Bdellovibrio bacteriovorus: one gene and its partner. The protein of the gene in region 1 interacts with the protein of each later gene in a pairwise test. Links are inferred from orthologs where the notes say so. Each region holds a gene or a part of one and is shown in the gene's direction. Other genes may lie near its edges.

Evidence for each region.
Region 2: the proteins of AZI87_RS13660 (region 1) and priA interact in binary tests that used the Escherichia coli proteins (3 or more experiments, as listed by UniProt). The link is inferred for Bdellovibrio bacteriovorus from one-to-one orthologs.

What each region holds. Positions count from the first base shown.
Region 1 is NZ_LUKD01000006.1:122,432-125,543, forward strand. What follows is about bases 159-2,945. They hold AZI87_RS13660 (single-stranded DNA-binding protein), read left to right. Parts: upstream 159-1,223; coding sequence 1,224-1,667; downstream 1,668-2,945. Other genes in these bases: gspN (type II secretion system protein GspN), read left to right, coding at 159-1,065; AZI87_RS13665 (hypothetical protein), read left to right, coding at 1,755-2,147; AZI87_RS13670 (hypothetical protein), read left to right, coding at 2,157-2,945. In the rest of the region: AZI87_RS13650 (hypothetical protein), read left to right, coding at 1-97; more of gspN, read left to right, coding at 100-158; more of AZI87_RS13670, read left to right, coding at 2,946-3,062; AZI87_RS13675 (ATP-binding protein), read right to left, coding at 3,059-3,112. UniProt on the Escherichia coli protein: Plays an important role in DNA replication, recombination and repair. Binds to ssDNA and to an array of partner proteins to recruit them to their sites of action during DNA metabolism. Acts as a sliding platform that migrates on DNA via reptation.
Region 2 is NZ_LUKD01000001.1:1,339,492-1,342,816, forward strand. Bases 135-3,134 are described here. They hold priA (replication restart helicase PriA), read left to right. Parts: upstream 135-614; coding sequence 615-2,654; downstream 2,655-3,134. Other genes in these bases: AZI87_RS06405 (hypothetical protein), read left to right, coding at 135-618; AZI87_RS06415 (CFI-box-CTERM domain-containing protein), read left to right, coding at 2,699-3,134. Outside these bases: more of AZI87_RS06405, read left to right, coding at 1-134; more of AZI87_RS06415, read left to right, coding at 3,135-3,325.

The sequences.
Region 1 (3,112 bases):
TGCTTTAGCGGTCCCTGCTCCACCAGAACCTCCCGCTGAAGCGCCGACTCGTCCAGGTTCTCGCAATCGTAACGCCCCACCGGCGGACGAGGAGTAATCATGGAACAGTTCCGTCAGCTTCTGAAACTGATTCGCGAAAGCAAAGGCAAGATCGCCGTCATGGTGGTTTCAGCGTTTGTTTTCCTTTTCATGTTGTTTCCGTTTGATGACTTAAGTGATCTTATTTCTTCGCAAGTATCTCGTCTGACAAATAACTCTGTGTATTTGACTTTTGAACGCTTGAAGATGAGTGTCTTTCCGCAACCGGGTGTGCAAATGGATCAAGTCTACATTGAATCTCTTCGCACCCCTGCTCTTTCTGCACAAGAACTTGTGATCACTCCGTCAGTTTCTGGATTGATCGCGCAAAAACCTTACGGTCATGTTTCTGCCAAGGGCCTTTTAAAAGGCGATGTTGACTTGGTCGTGGGTAAAGGTGCGAAGTCTGACAACGGCATTGAAAGACAGAAGATTGAAGTGAAAGCGCAAAAAGTCTCTTTGCATGATTTGCGTGAGCTTGCAAACCTTCCCATTCTTTTAAAAGGTCAGTTGAACTTAGAGACGACAGCCCTTGCCGATCTTTCTTTTCAAGAACAACCGGATGTCGAGATCGACATGACGATCAGTAAGTTTGAGCTTCCTCCGTCGAATGTGAATACACCGATGGGTCCTTTGACGTTGCCGGATTTAAAACTGACTTCTGTGGAGCTTAAAGGTCGCTTGGCGGCGGGTCGCTTCGTGATCGAGACGGGAACTATTGGGAAGCCGGGCGATGAGCTTTACGGCACGATTAAAGGCAATATTGGTCTTAATATCGTGAACCGCGGAGGTTCTTTCGGTCAGCAAATTGGTGCTTATAATTTTGAAATCGATTTAAGAGCAAAGCGCAGCTTTCAAGATCGCGCCGCTTTATTCTTAGGCTTCATTGATGGCTATAAAACGCCAACGCCAGAAGGCGCTCAGTATAAATTCAAGATTTCAGCGACAAATCCCATGATGCCGCCCAGCTTCGGCGCCGCGCGTTAGTCGAGATCCGTTCCCTTCAAGTGACCCCTGCTATATTTAAACTGAGCAAGGGGTCTGCCTAAGAATTGCTCACACTCCACAGCAAATAATAGAGAGCCGAAGTCCTTATTGACTTCACTCTTAATCTGACAAAAAACCAAGTGGTCATTGGAGGGAAAATGTCTGGAGTAAATAAAGTTATTCTTGTAGGTCGTTTAGGTGCTGATCCAGAAGTGAAAGCAATCGGAAGTGGGAGCACTGTCGCTCGCCTTAACATCGCAACAAGCGAATCATGGGTGAAAGACGGTCAAAGACAAGAACGTACAGAGTGGCACCGTGTAACGGTATGGGGCAAACTTGCAGAAATCTGCGGTAAGCATCTTTCAAAAGGTCGCCAAGTTTACGTTGAAGGTAAATTGCAAACTCGTCAGTGGGAAGATCAACAAGGTCAAAAACGCTACACGACGGAGATCGTTGCTAGCACAGTTCAATTCTTGGGCTCTGCAGGTGCGGAAGCTGGCTCTGGCCGTTCTTCTTCATCTTCTGGTGGCGGTGATGATTACAATTTCCAAGATTTCGGACCAGAACCAAGTTTTGATTCGAACGACGAAATTCCGTTCTAATTTTTTAAAAAATTATTGCAGGTCAAAAGCCCCGAAGAAATATCGGGGCTTTTTATTTAGTCCAGTCTCCCCTATAATTATAGATCTATGAAGTGTGCTTTATTTACTGCATTCATGGTTCTTACTTTAAGTGGTTGTACGATCTACCGTTCGGAAGGTCGTAAGCAATTTGAATCTGAAGCTCCCGGTAAAGTTTCTACCTCTTCCAACTTCGAACTTAAAAGCTGCAAAAAAGAAAGCCGCATTGAAACTTGGTTTCATGAAGAGTTTCCGTCATCCAATTACGAAATGGTCGTGATGGAAAATGATCTGGAAATCTGGCGCACGCACCGTGGTTCTAAAGTTGAAATCAAAGCCATTCAAAAATCAGAAACCTCTGTTCATTCTTGTATTTATGAATTCGCGAATGACATCGTCTGGAACCTTTATAAAGATTCTTTTATCCGCGAGCTTGAAGACAACGTGATGACTCTTGAATAGGAAGCGCTGATGTTTGGAAGAAAGTTCTTTGCTGCACTTGTATTTTTACTAGGATGTTCTTCCGCGTTCGCCGCTTCGGTTTCCGCCGTCAAAGGACAAAAAGTTCTAATTACTCTGGACGGTGAATCCGTCATGGAAGGCGATGAGTTCTTTCTGGTAAACCCGGGCACGACAAAACGCACGGCCATCATTCGCGTCAAACAAGTTAAAGGCAATAAAGCCCTGGGCGAAATCTTAAAAGGACGTGCTGCTAGCGGATACACTCTGCAAGCCAAAGCGGCTTCGAAAATGAGTGCCGACGTCACGCCCACCGAAGAGAGCGAAGAGAACACTCCTCGTCCGACTACAAATATTTCTCGTGTATTAAAAGACTCTTACGGCATTCTCGGTGGCTATTTAATGAACTCTATGGATGCAGATGTCAGTTATAAAGATGGCTTTGGCATCACACAAAAAGCCGCCGTCAAAATGAGTGGTTCCGGTTTTGGCGTTGGTGGATTTTATGACTATGTTTTCAGCCCTTCTTTTGTGGGAAGAGGATACGCCGCCATTGAACAGTTCAATGTTGCGGGCACGGCTTCTTCTGCGGCCTGCTCTGGTTCAACAAACTGTGATGCTAAGATCAACTATCTCTCTGTGTACGGCCTTGCGAAATGGTATCCCTACATCGGGAAGTACCGTCCTTGGATCGGCGGCGGAATGGGTTATTTGTTGGCAGTTTCAAAATCCAGCACAGCCTTAAATCAGTCTCAGATTTCGACCAACTCGGTAATTACAGCGGCCTTTGGAACTGATATCCAAATGGATCGCAAAACTTATATCCCTGTCAGTCTTGAATACAATATGTTTCCTGCTTCGAGCACTGTGAAAGCCAGTCAGATTTTACTTAAAGCAGGATGGGCCTGGAATCTCTAGGCCTTTTCTTGAGGCAACCAGATCACAAAACGTGTCTTGGTCGAATTATC
Region 2 (3,325 bases), on another replicon or contig:
CTTCAGAACAACTTCCGACTTCAGTTCCTTTATAATGGCGGTCAAAAATGGAGCATGACAGGCAATAATCGCAAAAGCGAAAAAGCCCCGGATGATTTTCTTGAAAAGTATTTAAATTTCCGCAACGCCGAGATTTTCGCAAACACTTTGGCGCATTTCAAAATCATTCCGACAACGGCTTACAACAAAAAGGCCTTGCCTCGCACAGGTGCAGAGATCAAATACGAGCCCGAAACTTGGGTTCGCTACTCTCGCACCGGCGGTGTCGTGAACTATGCTTTGGGAATTCCTACTCCCGTAGAAAAAGAAATCAACTATCCAGGTTTGTGGATCGAGCAGGACCAGTTCGTGGTTCGTAAGCTGCGCCTACCTAGTCAGGTTGAGATGAGTGCGGATAACTATAATCAATTTGCAAAAAATCTATCTTATCCTCGTTCTCGCACCATCCGTTGGGGCAACAACACTGTAACAATTCGTTTGATCAGCGCTTCGGCTCGCCCACAAACGGCGGTCAGCCTTTTTCAACCTTCCTCATTAGATTCAAACCTGAAGTGGGACGGCATTAGCGGTCTTCCTGCAAAAGATGTCGTTACGGAGTTCTACACGAGGTTTAGATGAGTGATGTCCAACTGTGGAGAGTGGCCGTCGACGCTCCTCTCCCAGAGGCTTTGACGTACAGCTTTGCACATCCTTTAAAACGCGGCCAGCTAGTAAATGTTCCTCTTGGTCGCCGCAAAGTTAAAGGCCTTGTTCTAGGTCCGACGGATAAAGTTCCTGACTTTGAAATCAAAAGTATAGACTCGATTGACGAAGAGTACTCTCCCCTTCCTGAATCCTTCATGAAGTGGCTCGAGTGGCTTGCGCAGTACTATATCCATCCCATTGGACAAGTCGCGCAGTCTGCTTTTCCTCCGCTGAAGAAAACAGATAAACAGCGTCAATCAAAGCGACCGCCCGTTATTCCAAAGTTGGAAAGTGATACCAATTTAAACTTAACGGAAGAGCAAAGCGCTTGCTTCGAAAGCATTTCACAACATCATAATTTTTCCACGCACCTTTTATTCGGTGTAACAGGCTCGGGTAAAACGGAAGTCTACTTGCGCTTGCTTGAAAAAGTACTCAGCGAAGGAAAGCGCGGTCTTGTACTGGTACCCGAGATTTCGTTAACGCCACAATTGATTCAACGTTTTGCCCGACGCTTTGGCGATAAGATTGCCGCACTTCACTCTCAACTGACGGATCGTGAACGTACGAATCAATGGTGGGATATTGTTGAAGGCAGAAAATCCATTCTGATTGGCGCTCGGTCGGCCCTGTTCTGTCCGATTGAGGACTTGGGACTTATCATTGTTGACGAAGAGCATGAGCCCAGCTTTAAACAAGATGAAAAATTAAAATACAATGGCCGTGATGCTGCGGTGATGATGGGCAAAATGATGAATTGCCCGGTCGTACTCGGTTCCGCAACACCGAGTCTGGAGACTTGGAAAAACGCAGTGGATGGAAAATACCATCTGCACACTCTCCGTCATCGCGTTGCTAATCGTGCCCTCCCAGAAATCGAAGTCATTGATCTTCGTAAGCAAAAAGACGACAGCGAAGAACAGAAAAAAATCGTCGAAAAGTATTCGCACCTTCCCTTCTGGCTCAGCCCAAAACTTTATGACCGAATGCATGAAGTTTTAGATCGCGGCGATCAAGCTGCTCTTTTCCTCAATCGTCGGGGAATTGCGCAAATGGTGGTCTGCCCGGCTTGTGGTCACACACGGGAATGCCCCAACTGTGATATTTCACTGACATTGCATGCGCATTCTCATTTGATCTGTCACTATTGTGACTATCACGAAAATTTTAAAACCAAATGTCCTGACTGCAAAGAAGGACAACTGGAAGCTATCGGCCTGGGCACCGAACTTGTTGAGACGGATCTAGCTCGTCTATTCCCGGGCAAAACGATCGCTCGCGCGGACCGAGACGAAATTCAAAGCCGCGCGGACCTGGAAGATTTAGTTCAAAAAATGGAAAGTGGCGAGATCGACATTTTAGTCGGAACGCAAATGATTGCCAAAGGCTTAGACTTCCCAAAGCTGAAACTCGTGGGACTTGTCTTAGCTGATGTGGGATTTAATCTTCCCGATTTTCGTGCGACGGAAAGAAGTTTTCAGTTGATTACGCAAATGAGTGGTCGCGCTGGTCGCCACGTTCAGGAGGGCGAAGCTCCGGGAATGGTCATCATTCAAACATTCAATGCAGAACACGACAGCATCACTTTCGCCCGAAATCACGACTTTGAGGGCTTCGCCAAACATGAACTCGAAATTCGTGGCCAGCTTAGCTATCCACCTGTTGGACGTTTGGTGAGTTTCAGAATTCAAGGGACGCACTTAGGAAAAGTCGAAGACACAGCCGGACTTTTAGCGAGACGAGCGCATGCTTTGAAAGCTCAGTTTCCTCAGTACAACTCCATTGAGATTTTAGGCCCTGCAGAGGCTCCACTTTCGAAGTTAAGAGGACAATTCCGATTTCATCTCCTCATAAAGACGACTCAGGTTGCAGCTGCCAATCCCTTTTCAAGACAACTTCTGGGTGATCAAGAGTGGATTCCGTCGGGTATAAAAATTTTGATCGATATCGACCCAATGAGTTTGCTTTAATTCCCTTACTTTCCTAAAATGGGAAGTTAAGGAAACCTTGATTCATGATCCAATGTCCCCGCTGTGGAATACAAGTTACTGAACTTCATCCCGTAGATGCTGACCTCATCACGAAGTTGCAATCTATTGGTGAATCTAATTTACCTCCACAAGTCTGCGCGGGATGTATTTCCGATTTACGCCGCACAGTCGCTTCAAGCAGTGGTGGTGTTCTTATGGCGCAAGAGCGCGCCAAAGAACAACATCGTCTGCAGCTTTGGAAAAGTCGCGTGATGCTAATCAAAAAAGCGCGCCTGTGCATGACTCAAAAGCTTTATTCCGAAGCCGCGATGTCGTATGAAAAGTACTTAAAAATTCTCGACATCGTTTTCGATATTAAAAAAGGCGAACGTCTTAAGCCAGAAGCTTTCAAGGACAGTGCTCGTACGACAGAATTGACCGTAGTGGCCTCTGTGTACTGGGACTTGATGCGTATTTATGATACTCACGAAAAATACGCGGATCGCATGATGAATGCCGCAAAACAACTGGCGATGTTTATTCAATTCACGCCTATTTATCCGGACATTATTCGTAAGGCAGAGTCTTTTCAAAAAACCGCACGCAACCCGCATATCGTGAAACAGTTTTTGAAGATGTCCGACAAAGAACGTCCTCGCTGTTTCATCGCG